Regions from separate parts of the Peribacillus sp. FSL R5-0717 genome, predicted to be linked through region 3. Evidence: riboswitches for the same ligand, from Rfam matches in the RefSeq annotation. Region 3 holds a riboswitch; each other region holds the start of a gene.
What was found. A riboswitch is a leader RNA that binds a small molecule or an ion and turns the genes downstream of it on or off. The one in region 3 is predicted to bind cyclic di-AMP.
Positions count from the first base shown of each region.

Region 1: linked by a shared signal. The riboswitch ahead of NYE65_RS13955 (cation:dicarboxylate symporter family transporter) and the one ahead of NYE65_RS17115 (APC family permease) in region 3 are both predicted to bind cyclic di-AMP.
Region 2: linked by a shared signal. The riboswitch ahead of NYE65_RS09105 (TrkH family potassium uptake protein) and the one ahead of NYE65_RS17115 (APC family permease) in region 3 are both predicted to bind cyclic di-AMP.

Region 1 covers NZ_JBBOOF010000001.1:2,844,507-2,849,460, reverse strand. The annotation lists gene NYE65_RS13965 (hypothetical protein) at 1-230, opposite strand, end outside; gene NYE65_RS13960 (hypothetical protein) at 572-733, shown strand; gene NYE65_RS13955 (cation:dicarboxylate symporter family transporter) at 803-2,062, opposite strand; cyclic di-AMP (ydaO/yuaA leader) riboswitch at 2,235-2,382, opposite strand; gene NYE65_RS13950 (efflux RND transporter periplasmic adaptor subunit) at 2,582-3,841, opposite strand; gene NYE65_RS13945 (hypothetical protein) at 3,856-4,518, opposite strand; gene NYE65_RS13940 (YegS/Rv2252/BmrU family lipid kinase) at 4,647-4,954, opposite strand, start outside.
Region 2 covers NZ_JBBOOF010000001.1:1,873,835-1,878,788, reverse strand. The annotation lists gene NYE65_RS09110 (potassium channel family protein) at 112-768, opposite strand; gene NYE65_RS09105 (TrkH family potassium uptake protein) at 792-2,129, opposite strand; cyclic di-AMP (ydaO/yuaA leader) riboswitch at 2,303-2,445, opposite strand; gene NYE65_RS09100 (hypothetical protein) at 2,775-2,966, shown strand; gene NYE65_RS09095 (TetR/AcrR family transcriptional regulator) at 3,368-3,967, opposite strand; gene NYE65_RS09090 (ABC transporter ATP-binding protein) at 4,086-4,811, shown strand; gene NYE65_RS09085 (ABC transporter permease) at 4,808-4,954, shown strand, end outside.
Region 3 covers NZ_JBBOOF010000001.1:3,539,175-3,544,128, forward strand. The annotation lists gene NYE65_RS17100 (DUF6044 family protein) at 1-991, shown strand, start outside; gene NYE65_RS17105 (glycosyltransferase family 2 protein) at 1,007-2,029, shown strand; gene NYE65_RS17110 (GtrA family protein) at 1,989-2,444, shown strand; cyclic di-AMP (ydaO/yuaA leader) riboswitch at 2,797-2,941, shown strand; gene NYE65_RS17115 (APC family permease) at 3,079-4,905, shown strand.

The DNA of each region.
Region 1 (4,954 bases), 690 kb from region 3:
GCCCGGACATTTTCTTTAACGAGCTTCGCAATAGCTTCAGATGAAGCGCTCTCAAGCAGGACATTCAAATTGTATTCCCCACCATCGAATTGATGTTTCAATAATAAAATCGAATCCAATGTATACGGAAGCGAATTGACGAATTCACGAAAATTGAGTCCATTAAAAAGGACAAACCGTTCGGAAGCCTGCATATACATGTATAAGATATCATTACTTTCATTCTTCATAACCTGATCCCCTCCGAGCTCTCAATCAATAATGTTATTTTATCAAACTTTTGGAGTTTCACGTAAGTTATATAACCCCAATATTAATCATCATCATCTGTATCAGGTAAATAACATGAATCAAAGTCCATATTAACCAATAGGAAAAAATATAGGGATTTGAAGAATGGATCATAAATTGTTTTATCACTCATTAACTCGTTTCATAGGGCCGCTTCCCTATTTGCTTATGTATCCCAAACTCAAAATGACCGACATTAGCTTTGAAAACAAATCAACTGTATTTTAAAGCCTGAAGGTAGTTTCATTTCACAACACATGACCTTCTGGGCCGAGAGGAAATGATTTGGTTTTGGGGTAAACAAGATGAAAGGCTTTATGAATTTGGGGGTATTTTGACATCCGGGAAGACACGTCAAGAAGGTTGTTTCCTCCATAAAACAATTCAACTTGAAGTGCTTGAGTATCTGAAGGAAGCAGAGTTTACAGTCATCGAGAAATAAGAAAGCGCTATTTCATTCAAAAAATAAATAAAAAAATCCAGAGTGACATTTCACTCTGGATTTTTTGTATTAAGAAACTTGTTCTAGTTCTTTTTTGGAAGGAGGGTTGAATTGACCTTCCCATTTAGAGATAACGATTGCCGCAAGTGAATTACCGATAACGTTTACCACTGTACGTCCCATATCAAGAATACGGTCGATACCGGCAATAAATGCTAGACCTTCAATAGGAATACCGACAGTTCCCAATGTCGCTAAAAGAACTACGAAAGATACACCTGGTACACCCGCAATCCCCTTGGAAGTGATCATCAACACTAGCATCAGCGTAATTTGCTCATACGCGCTTAAATCGATTCCATACATTTGAGCGATGAAGATAGCTGCTAACGCTTGGTATAATGTAGAACCATCAAGGTTAAAGGAGTATCCAGTCGGAATAACAAATGTAGCAATATGTTTCGGACATCCCGCTTTCTCCATTTTTTCCATGATTTTCGGAAGAACCGCTTCTGAACTTGCAGTAGAGAAAGCAAGAACCAATTCTTCTTTCAGAAGTTTAATCAAAGTAAAGATATTGAATCCTACAAACTTTGCAATAAGACCCAGAATGACAATTACAAAGAAGATCATTGTTCCGTAAACAGAAAGCGCTAACTTTCCTAACGGAATCAAAGATTCCAAGCCGAACTTGGAGATAGTCACACCGATTAGTGCAAATACACCGATAGGAGCGAATTTCATGACCATGTTAGTTAGGTAGAACATTCCTTCTGCTACACCTTGGAAGAAGCGGAATACCGGTTTACCCTTTTCACCGATGGCCGCAATACTTAGTCCAAACAACACGGAGAAGAAAATGATCGCTAGCATATCGCCTTCTACCATGGCTTTAACTGGATTGGATGGCACGATGTGTACAAGTGTATCTACGAACGATTCATGCTGCTTAGTTTCTGCTGTATCAACATATGTGGAGATATCAGTTTGTTCCAGGTTATTCATATTCACACCAGCACCAGGCTGGATGATATTCGCTGAAATTAAACCAACAGCAATCGCTATCATAGTTACGACAACAAAGTATGATAATGATTTAGCACCTAGTTTTCCTACCGCTTTTAAGTCACCTACACCGGCAACTGCAACGATAAGGCTGGATACGATGATCGGCACTACGATCATTTTAATCATTCGTAGGAAAATGTCTCCGAATGGCTGTAAAAAGTTTTGGGCCGACTCATTACCATAAAAAATGGCACCAACGATAATCCCTAGAATTAAACCAATGAAAATTTGGCTAGCTAAACTTAGTTTGAATTTCTTCATTTACTTTCCTCACCTTCCATAAAGTCTTTGATGCAAAAACATTTTTGTCTCGGTAAGGGAAACAAGATACTAATAAAAGAAAGTAATTTTTCTTTTTTTGAAAAACTCTGTCTTTACGCCGAAAAAAAAGACACTTCATGTGTCGATTTCTTATAGGCGTGAATATTCACACATGTTCCCTTGAAGACGCTGACGAGGTTAGCTGTCGGGTTAGGATTGGAAACACAAAAAGCCCTTTCATTTCTGAATTCACCCCTAGCGGATAAAATCCACAAAAATGGGTCCCCCGTTCTTGGAATAAGATTAAGCGAGTTAACTTATAATAAAATATTATACTAAAAATGATAATCTGTAAATATTTATTCGCATCCGTTCTAGAAAAAGGTCTTTGAATATGTCTGAATATTCTGTATTAATAGCTATTCTATCTATAATTACGCTTCCCGATTTTTAATCACTTAAGTTATATTGATATAATTAATAAATAATTTGACATCACCTCTCTTGTGAAAAAAGCGGTTATTTTTCCAGAATGCCAAGTAACAGGTATCTTACTTTTTCCCTAGAGGTGAATTTTTTATAAGTTCCAGCTTTCACTTTTTCAAATTGAATCGGGGTAATAAAATAAGAATGGTTCTTCACTGCCACATTCGGCATCAGGAGGATGACGTCACCTACAGACGGTCCCTTTATGATTTCCTGCTTCCCTTCAGCCTTAAGACCTTTTGTAATGTAATGTTTATCCACATGGCCTTTATTCGTCAACTTGTAAATATAAGGATGCTTTTGGTATTGTACCGCCTCTATCGGTATGGAGGGTACACCGGCTTTCTCATTGGTTATTACAGTAAGATTCACTTTCGATCCCACCAACAGAGGTTCCGTTTCTTCGCCTTCCGGTTCGATTAAAGCCTGAAATGGAAATCTGTTATCTTTTTTTAATGATGGCTCTTCAGCGGGATAGGAATGGATACGGCCTATCGTCCCTTTCAATGCCTTTTTTGAATCAGAGGAACTTGCTTTTATAGTCATGCCCACTTCAGCCTTTTTCATTTCCTCTCCGGAGAAATACCCTTCAATTGCCATGTTTGTCGAAACGATGGATATAATGGGATTATCAAGGTTTTTATTGATATTTTTAACGATACCATCAGCCTCGCTCGTCGTCACAATTGCACTGGACTGCTCCTCAATCGAACTTAATTTAGCGTCAAGCATTTTCACTTTTTCATCCAACCTGTTTTTTTCTAGTTCCTGCTTGTACATTTCTTGCTCAATGTTACTTTTAATAAGATCTGAAGAGCTTGTCGTTATATCAATATTCAAGTTTTTTTCCACCGATTCATCAATTGCCGCTTCAGGTTCACTGGTCACGTTCCCCTGATAAGACCTCAACTTCCCTATGTATTCCTCAATCCCTGCCATTTCCCCCTCAGCTGCCGTTTTCTCCGCTTCCAAACTCGCTTTAAGCGCATCAAGTTCGGTCGCCGTATACTCAAACAACGAGGAGCCAGCCGTAACCGAATCGCCTTCTTTTACAAGGAATTTCTTAAAATCATTTTTCTTGGCATCAAAATAGATATCATACTCTTCTACTGGTTTAATTACCCCATTTGTTTGAATAGTATCCGTAATTGTATCTTTTTTTACCTTAGTCCAGTTTTCAACGAAAACCGTCCGCTCCACTTTGCTTTCTTTTTTTTCAATAAGGTATAAGTTAACGGTTATTAACACTATCGACGCAATGGAGACCGCCGCTATTTTCCAGTTACCGCTCATTCATTTCACCCGCTTTATACAAATACGCCTACTTGGATGTATCCTAAAAAGGCTTTAACAAACCATGTGGCCAAATAGAATAGAACAATCATTAAAAGGACCAAATAATTATTACGTTCTGTAAATTCCTTTAAATAAAAATATTGCAGAGCAATAATGAGAAATTGAAAAATGGTAATTTCACTGAAAAAGTGAATGAAATAATCACTTCTGAGAAAATACTGACTGATGATCCCCAATGAAAAAGGATTGGCATCGCTGCCTATATCCATTAAAACGAATAAGGGAATCAATAATGTTTTTTCCACTAATTGCAGGCCAAAAAGAATCATTTGAACGATAACTAATTTTATATAGGGGATATCAGTAACGATCCAAAAGAATAGAGCTGCTAAAAATATGTATATGGAAGGGTGGATTATTCCTGTTATTATATTGCCGCTCAAAATCAGCAACTTTGCTGCTTCGAATTCATTGGCGCTCATCTTCGTGATTTCTTTGGAAAATGATTCTGAACCAATGCCAAAATATCCCCCAACGGCGAATACTATAAGACTAAGAAAATATATAAATATTAATTTCAATCCAAGCTTTGTGACTGCCTCTGCATTTTGCAGCTGATAACGACTCCGATAAGGCTGTAAAATGCCCTTTAACAATCCGACCTGGTACACCATAATTGGTCCTCCTGCAAAAAATGATATATCATCATACATTTTATCCTATTTTGGGAACAATTGCAGAAATAAGGAATGAATATACAAAAAAAACACATAAGCCTTTCCCTTTAAATAGAATCCCCACATTAATTTGGTGTTAATACCGACAAATGGTGGGCAAGGACTTTAATGCGTGAAGGAGTTTGCCTATAGTTCTCTCCATCCATATCCACATCAAGCGGCCTCTTGGATTCAATAGTCAAGGTACCTGCTTGTAAATAAGTCACCCCAGAGTCAGAACTCATATTTTGAGTCCATGAACGTTTCATCGCTATTATTTCTAAAAATGCACCAAGGCTTGCATTTTCCAAGATGGCAACGCCAAAGAGCCCTTCGTCTGGTCTAATCATGGGAAAGGGCAATAAATTAGTGCCGATAAAACAACCATTCAAGA
Region 2 (4,954 bases), 1.7 Mb from region 3:
ATACCCTGGGCTCGGGCATGTTCGTTATAAATTTCATCGAGAAGACCTCCATATGGCGGTCTTCTCGTATGTATTAGCCTTCAAAAGGAGCAAAAGCCGGAACCTGCCGGATTATTCAATATTGGCAAAGACGGCTAGATCTTCTTTATTGCCAACCACTAAAAGCATATCTTTTTCATGGATATCCTGATCCGGTGACGGTGCTATGATAATTTCTCCATTACTCACGATGGCAATGACGCTGATATTATATTTTGCCCGTAAATCAAGCTCCCTGAGGCTTTTTCCCTTCATGCTCATGGGGAGGATGATTTCCTCGATAGTGTATTCTTTAGAAAGCTCGATATAGTTCAGCATGTTAGGGGAAAGGAGCTGGTTCGCGACCCTTTCCCCCATATCCCTCTCAGGGTAGATGACCCAGTCGGCACCGACTTTTGTCAGCACCTGACCGTGATTTTTATTAAGTGCCTTGGCAATGACCTTTTTGATCCCAAGCTCTTTTAAAAGCAAGGTAGTTAAAATGCTCGATTGCATGTCATTTCCGATGGCTACGATGACACAATCGAAATTACGGATTCCGATTGCTTTCAATGTCTCTTCTTCGGTCGTATCCGCCATGATTGCATGGGTAACGTTCAGTTCCGCATTCTCGACTCTTTCCTCGTTCACATCAATACCCAAAACCTCTTGGCCTGCCGTATATAATCTATGGGCCACACTGGTTCCAAATCTGCCTAAACCTATCACGGCATATTGTCTTTTTCCCATCTTTTACGCTCCTTCATGCATTATTAACCAATCATGATTTTCCCTTTTGGACGTCGGAACGGATCTGGCTTGCGCCTCATGGCGATAGCAAAGGCAAAAGTCAAAGGACCAACACGTCCTGCAAACATCGTGAAAATGATGAGCATCCGGCCAACCGGTGATAATTCCGGAGTCAAACCCATTGAAAGTCCCACGGTGGCGAAAGCTGAAGTGGCTTCAAACAAAATCATCAAAAAGTCAGATCCGCTTTCAGTGATGGTCAGCAGAATGGAGATGGTGGAAACCACGAATACACCAATGAATGTGACGGATAATGCTTTAAAAATCGTTTCACTCACGATGCGGTGTCGGAACAAGACCACATCACCCTTACCTTTAATCTGTGACCAAACCGTTCCGGCAATCGTCGCCAATGTCGTCGTTTTAATCCCGCCGCCAGTCGATCCGGGTGATGCCCCAACGAACATCAAGAAAATGATGAGCAGTAATGCAGGCTGAGTTAAATCAGGGATATTCAGCGTGTTGGAGCCTGCCGTCCGTGGTGATACCGATTGAAATAAAGAAGACAGTATTTTACCCATGAAAGATAAAGGCTGCAATGTCTTGGCATTGCCGTACTCGAATAAAAAGATTAAAATCGCGCCGGCAATCGTAAGGGTCACGCTAGTCGTCAGAACGATCTTCGTATGTACGGATAAACGATGTGTATTCCGATATTCGTATAGTTCATTCATCACGATAAAGCCTATCCCGCCAAACGTGATGAGGAAGGCAACGGTAAGGGTTACGAATGGATCCGATACATAAGGGGTCAAACTCCTGAATTCCCCCATTAAATCAAAGCCGGCATTATTGAAATTCGAGACGGAATGAAAAACACCGTAATAGATCGCCTTGCCGGTTGGCATGTCAAAAGAAAAGCGAATCGATAAGATAAGGGCACCCATGCCTTCAATGATGGCCGTGAAAATTAACAGCCATTTCACTAATCTGACTACACCCGCCATGGATAGATTATTTAACGACTCCTGCAGAACTAACCTGCCTTTTAAAGAAATCTTTTTGCCTAATAATAAAAAGAAAAACGTCGCAAATGTCATGAACCCTAGGCCGCCTACCTGAATCAGTGTTAAGATGACCAACTCACCAAAAGTGGTGAAGGTCGATCCCGTATCCACAACGACCAGTCCTGTTACACATGTAGCGGAAGTCGAGGTGAATAAAGCATCCAGAAAAGAAAGACCATGGCCATCTTCTGTGGAAACCGGCAGGGTCAATAAATAGGCCCCAAAAAGTATCAGGATGGCAAAGCCAAGTACAAGTATTTTTGGCGGATCTAACAAATTTTTTGCTTTTATCAAATTGATCATCCCTGCCTATAAAAATGAAATGTGTAAAACTGTATGAATATCTTAACCATCAATCCTCATTCCGAATCTTTTTAAAAGGCATAATAAAAAGACCTGCGAAAACATCGAATAGCTTATTGCCACAAAAAGCGTGCAAAAAAGGCTCCCGAAATAGGCGGTCTTATGACCTCCTTCGCTTTAGCCGACGAAGTTAGCTGACGGGTAGGATGGCGAAAGAGCTGATCTCATCCCTTCTGCAAGGCAGAATTAACCCCAAATGATTGGGTCCTCCGTACTCATTTATAATGAGTTTTGGCCGAAATGCATTAAATTGATAAACGTATTCTACTCCCATCATTTAGCAGTTGTAAACCCCTAAATCGTAAAAAAATATTTCTTTAACAAAACTGAAAATTTACGTTTTATTTACATTCAGAAAACGTATTGACAAATATTAGTTAGCACATTATGATAGGTTCGATTAATCCAATTAAGATAACCGGCATCGATCTACTTTATTCAATAATTTCAAGCAGAACATGCTATTGCCATTCGAAATTTGTAATAGATAAATTATGTTTCTTTTGTAAAAGATAAAGGAAAAAGCAGTACATTATTAGTTAAATTCAATACATTTTATTAAAAAGGCGGGCAATTATGGAGAAGACGTTCAATAGATATGTTATTAATGCTACAGGCAAGGGTGGCCAAACATATTTAACACAATGCCAGGATAAAGATGCACTAAGGAAATGGATAGCCGATCATGAGGATCAAATCATCATGAATGAATTAAGGATAACGGATAAGAAAAAGAATCCGTTTTTAAAACTGTTTTCCCCAAGGTAAATCAACTGATTCCAACATTCATAGCGGTATTCAATTATTGTAATTCCCTGTGTTCTATCCAGGAACGGTGAGCGAAAAATCCATATCTTGTTTTGCTTTTAAACTCATTATATTTAATGAGTTTTTTTGCGTTATTTACAGTTTTGAAACAATAATGTTAAAATTTAGTAATGTTTAATGTGGACGTAAAGAAAAGTAAAATGAAATGACCACTTTCCTAGAACAGCCGAGGATTGTTGGGTATTTATGGGGGGCGTCGCAAATTGGTCTCGTTCCTTGGGGACGGGGGTTTAAATTGTACGATCAAAGGGGGAGAAGCGATGACATTAAGAAATGCATTGGTATCCTGGAAATACCCTTCCATTCTTTTGTGCGGAATAGGTATCTCCAACTAAAATCGTTCATTGGATGAATGTGCGCAATTGGCTGATGAAGTTCAAGATTTGAAAATGGATTTTCGCCATTTCTTCCGCCGTTTGTTCTTCACAGTTCTCCAGCCACTCAGTAATCACCCCTAAAATCGCCGATGTCAGGAAGGCGTGCATATACATGCGGAATGCTTCATCTTTAGCTGCAGGATGCAGGCTGATCAAACGCTCCAACAGTACTTCACCGAAAACCCGTTTTATTTTTTTCGCAAAAGAAGGGTCGCCCTGATCACCAAGAATGGCCCTTAATGCGTGAGCATGTTCACTGATGAATTGAAAAATTGCTATGAAAGGCGGATAAAGTTGCTGTTGATTAAGAGCCAAAAAAGCCTCTTTAGGCAAAATGGCAGTAATGCGGGTTTGAAGTTCATGTAACAATTCCTGCTGTAAGTGATCCATCAATTCATATTTATCTGTGTAGTGCAAATAGAATGTGCCCCGATTAATATTGGCACGCTCTGCGATTTTCTTCACGGATACATGTGAGAACCCCTCTGCTTCAATAAGTGCAATAAAATGATGTTGTATCTGCTTTTTCGTCTTTTGTACCATATCCTCATGAATCGATGCCATGGAATGTCTCCTTCACTAAACATTTTTCCAAATGTGTTGATTGTATTAGACCGAATGCTACCTTAGAATGATGATACACTCAACACCGTGTTAATTAAAGAGGGAGGATGTGTGTGCAATGAAAAATGTGATTTCCATTGATGGAATTGCTAAGGGTTTTCAGCAGAAGAAGGTCATTCAGCCAATGAGCCTGAATATTGAAAAAAGCGGAATTTTTGGTTTGTTAGGTCCATCCGGATGCGGAAAGACGACTTTGATTAAAATGATTGTCGGATTAATTAAACCCGATGCGGGTAAAGTCACGGTTCTGGATCATGAAGTGCCAAATGAATCCCTGTTAATGGATGTCGGCTATATGGCACAGTCCGATGCTTTATATACAGAATTGACGGGAGCTGAAAACCTCGAATTTTTTGCGAAGCTATACCGTTTTTCGAAAAAGGAACGAAGGGAACGCATTCAATATGCAGCTGAAATCGTACAGCTGACGAATGATTTGAACGTTCGGGTTGCCCATTATTCAGGGGGAATGAAACGCCGTCTTTCACTTGCGGTTGCACTCATCCAAAATCCGGAGATTCTCATATTGGATGAACCGACAGTAGGAATAGACCCTTTGCTGAAACAATCGATTTGGGAGGAACTTGAGCGTTTAAGGAATGAAGATGATAAGACGATCATCATCACGACGCATGTGATGGATGAAGCGGAACGATGCGATAAACTGGCGATGCTGCGTGAAGGTGAAATCATCGCGGCAGGAACCCCTGAAGCTTTAAAAACTCAATTTGCCGCGGAAACGCTTGATGATGTTTTTTTAAGGATTGGAGGCGGCATAAAATGAGAATTGCCTCTCTTGTTACTCGTATTACCCAGCAGATGCGCCGGGATCGAAGGACGCTCGCTTTATTTTTCCTGGCTCCATTGCTCATTTTAACGCTCATGTATTTTATTTTCGATACAGAGGCAAGTGATTTGAAAATCGTT
Region 3 (4,954 bases):
GGAGTATCGTTTGGTCGCTTCATTCATTTTTGATTCGGAGCCAAACAGCAGAGATGAATATTTTCACGCAAGGCTGCCGCTCGATTGGGTCATTAAGCTTACTTTCAAAAATTTCGTTCTTGGACATACGCATGTCATGACTGTACATGCGCTTATCATTCTGCCGGTTACAGTCTTTGCCCTTTATATTATTCTGACAAAAAAATTGTGGAGACAGGAAAAGGTATATGTTTTTTTATTCGGCTTGAATGTTATGCTCTCAGCGTGGTACGCATTTTGGTTTTATAAAGGCTGGCTTCCTTTAACGGAAAGGTTTCACACTCTGGATACTTTTAACTTTGCCAGATTTCACTTTTTAAGGCCGATGATCATTTACTTGGGGTTTGCCCTTGCAATAAAAATCATTTGGGAATACAGCGACTATGCTAAGAAAACCCTTTCTATTTTCATCGCCGTTCAAATACTGATTTTAATCGGTTTCAATGAGGAAATCAGCCACAATAAAAAGCCAACTTTTAAAGAGTTCTATTCAGAAAGCCTTTTTCAGGAAATAAAAGATCATATTGACCGTCCACAAGAAGAATATCGTGTTGCCAGCATTGGGCTGCATCCCGCAATCGCTCAATATAATGGATTTTACACGCTCGATAGCTATAACAATTTTTATCCGCTTTCTTACAAACATCAATTTCGTCAAATAATTGATAACGAATTGGCTAAGAATAAAAACATCAGAATCTATTTTGATGAATGGGGAGGACGTTGTTACCTATTTACCGATGAGCTTGGGAAGCATTATATGTTCAAGAAAGGCTCGAAGAAAGAGCTGGAAAATTTGGACCTCAACATGGATGCGTTTAAAGGATTAGGCGGTACGTATATATTTTCTGCCATCCCAATCAACAACGCGAAGGAAAACGGATTGGTGCTGGATAGGGTTTTCACGAAAAAAGGAAGCGTATGGAAAATCCATTTATACAGAGTCATGTGAAAAGGGGGGAATAGAATGAATTCACCGATTGTAACGATTGTTGTACCTTGTTATAACGAAGAAAGCGTTTTGCAGGAAACGATTTCCCAGCTTTGTGGATTGATGAGGGGGTTGGTCGATGAAAACGTTGTTTCCGGTCAAAGTAAAATTTTGTTTGTCGATGATGGGAGCAAGGATCAAACTTGGAGGATCATTTACAAAGAAACGATTAATAATGAATATGTTCGCGGGCTAAAGCTTTCCCGGAATGCTGGACATCAAAATGCACTTCTGGCTGGGTTGTTTACAGCCAAGGAAGCCTCAGATTGTGTGATTTCCATTGATGCAGATTTACAGGATGATATTCAAGTCATCCCGGAATTCATTCGTAAATTCAATGAAGGATGTGAAATCGTATATGGTGTCCGCCAGAAAAGGGACCTTGATTCATTCTTTAAACGAACATCTGCAACAGGCTTTTATAAATTAATGAACAAGATGGGGGTTAACCTTGTCTATAATCATGCCGATTTCCGGCTAATGAGCAAAAGGGCGATCATGGAGTTGGAACGCTTTGATGAAACGAATCTTTTTTTACGGGGGATTGTACCGCTCATTGGGTTTAAGACGGACTCTGTTTATTATGACCGTAAAGAAAGATTGGCCGGGGAAACGAAATATCCATTTAAGAAGATGGTTGCTTTTGCACTTGATGGCATTACTTCCTTTTCAGTTACACCGATCCGGCTTGTATTATGGCTAGGATGTCTTTCCTTTTTCATTAGCTTACTCTTTGGGTCTTACTTTTTATGGTTGAAATTTTATGGGCAGACCGAAACTGGCTGGACCTCATTGATCACCTCCATATGGTTGATCGGTGGACTACAGTTGATTGCTGTCGGGTTGATTGGGGAGTATATCGGAAAAATCTATAATGAATCCAAACGCCGGCCTAAATATATTGTTGATCTTGATCTATTTAATCCGCTCGATTTTAAAAAACGGGAGCAATTAGAAAATGAACGGAACAGTATTGAAAAACTATCTAAAACAAACTAACTCCTTTATCCGCTTTTTATTGGTTGGAATAGTCAATACAGCGGTTGGACTTTCCATCATGCTTTTTCTCATGAATGCTCTTGAATTATCTTACTGGATCTCCACCTTTATCGGCAATGGTACGGGAGCTGTAACGAGTTTTCTTTTGAACAGGACTTTTACCTTTAAAAGCGATATAGAATGGCGGCGAGGAGTTGCCCGTTTCTTTTGCGTCATCCTGATTTGTTATTCCGCCGCTTATTCTATAGGCCAAGCCATTGCAGAATCACTGGAAGGAACCGTTCATTTATCCATACAACAAAATTTGGCTGTTCTGATAGGAACAATCTTTTATACAGTGCTTAACTATCTTGGCCAGAAATACTTTGTCTTTAAAAAAAGCAATTTGAGGCCAATTCAAGAAGGAAGGAACTAAATAGCGTAGATCAGTGGAATAATGCCCCCGAATGGACGGGAATAAAAAATGGAATCGGAAAGCGAAAATTCTGATTTAATGACTATCCAAGCTGGGGCAGATCTGTTTTACTTGATCCATCACGTTACTTCATTTTTCCTTTTGGGGAATCTATCTTTTGTTCATTGTCTTCTTGAATATCTTCCTTTCAGACGTTTACTTTCCTCCTTTCCTACCATCGAATCATGTGTTTGCATGACTTTTGTTAAATAAGTCAAGAATTAAACCTCGCATACAAAAAATAATTATATTTCTGTGCAAAATTTTCATTTACTTTTCCTTTTCACGGGAGTATGATAATCAACAGTTTCATATTTCTAAATCGCTTAAACCTTATGGTGCGGGGGACCCGGTATTGGGATTGTTACTACAATCCAAGGGGTGAATCCTTTCAAGGTAGGGCTACTCTTAGGTCCGAATCCGACAGCTAACCTCGTAAGCGTTATATGAGAAGGAAGGTGGAGCTTGTTAGACAAAAAAATTGATGTCTACAGGTCTATTTAGCTATGACTTGTAGGCATTTTTCTGTTTGTCTTGTTTTTTGCTACAGCTGGGTAACATAAACTTATAAATTTAATATGGTGGTGAATACTTGATGTTATCTTCTATAAAGAGGTTCTTGATTGGGAGACCTTTAAAATCAAATGCACTTGGTGAACAAAAGCTTAACAAAACAAAGGCGTTGGCGATATTATCTTCTGATGCTTTGTCTTCGGTTGCTTATGGGCCGGAGCAAATATTGATCGTTCTGATCACGGTCGGTGCTGCGGCATTCTGGTATTCCATACCCATCGCCATCGGAGTATTGTTACTGTTGGCTGCATTGATCTTGTCCTATAGACAAATCATTTTTGCTTATCCTCATGGCGGGGGAGCCTATGTGGTTTCAAAAAACAATTTAGGAGTCAATCCAGGGCTGATAGCTGGAGGATCCTTATTGGTCGATTATATATTAACTGTGGCTGTAAGTGTTTCTGCAGGTACGGATGCCATCACATCCGCTTTTCCCAGCCTTCATTCATATAATGTAGGCATAGCCATCATTTTCGTCATTCTGCTTACAATCCTGAACCTGCGGGGGGTTACGGAGTCGGCCTCTGTTTTGGCCTATCCGGTGTATCTATTCGTTTTAGCCCTGTTCATCTTGATTGGGGTTGGAATTTACAAGATCCTGACGGGAGGAGTCTCACCGGAATTGCATGCGTCAATCGGGACTCCGGTAGCCGGCATCAGCTTATTTATACTGCTAAGAGCATTTGCATCAGGAAGCTCCGCATTGACAGGAGTCGAAGCGATTTCCAATGCAATCCCGAACTTTAAAGATCCAGCACCGAATAATGCTGCAAAAACTTTAATAGCTATGGGTTCCTTACTGGCAGTATTATTTACGGGAATCGTATTCTTAGCCTACTATTTAAGCATTGTTCCTAGCGCAGAGGTAACGGTCGTCTCGCAGATTGCTGAAGAGATCTTTGGCCGGAATTTCATGTATTTCTTCATTCAAGGTACGACTGCATTGATCTTGATACTTGCTGCCAATACTGGCTATTCCGCTTTCCCCTTGCTTGCGGTGAATCTTGCAAAAGATAAATTCATACCAAGGGCGTTTACAATTAGAGGGGACCGATTAGGATATTCCAATGGAATAATCATACTGGGACTTGCATCCATCATCTTGATAGTCTCATTTGAAGGACATACAGAAAATCTCATTCCGCTTTATGCCGTAGGGGTATTCATTCCATTTACTCTGTCCCAGACCGGGATGATTGTTAAATGGATTCGCGAAAAGCCAAAAGGCTGGATGTTGAAATTAACCATTAATTCAATTGGTGCCATTATTAGCTTTATCGTCACGATGATATTCTTCTTGACCAAGTTTACTCAGGTTTGGCCTGTTTTGATTTTTATACCTATTATCCTGTTAATTTTTCATCGAATCAGAAAGCATTATGAAGCAGTTGGTGACCAATTAAGGATTACAACTTGTGAGCCGATCTTGCCAATTGAAGGAAATATCATTATCGTACCTGTGGCCGGTATAACTCATGTGGTTGAGAACTCTTTAAATTATGCAAAATCTCTATCTGCACATCAGGTCATTGCCGTTTATGTCGCTTTTGAAAGAGAAGATGAAAAGAAATTCGAAGAAAAATGGAAGAAGTGGCAACCAGATGTAAGGCTAGTTACACTGAATTCTTATTACAGAAGTATCATTCAGCCATTAACTAAATTTGTAGATACAGTTGAACATAAAGCGAGGGAATCCAACTATAAAGTTACGGTAATAATCCCCCAATTTATTCCGAAGAAAGGCTGGCACAATATTCTTCATAACCAATCAAGTTTACTGATTAAGGCCTACTTGCTTTATAGAAGAAATGTGGTTGTTGCGACAGTGCCCTATCATTTGAAGAAGTAAGTTCCATTATCTAAGAAAAGAAGCAGACCTACATAAGGTTTGCTTTTTT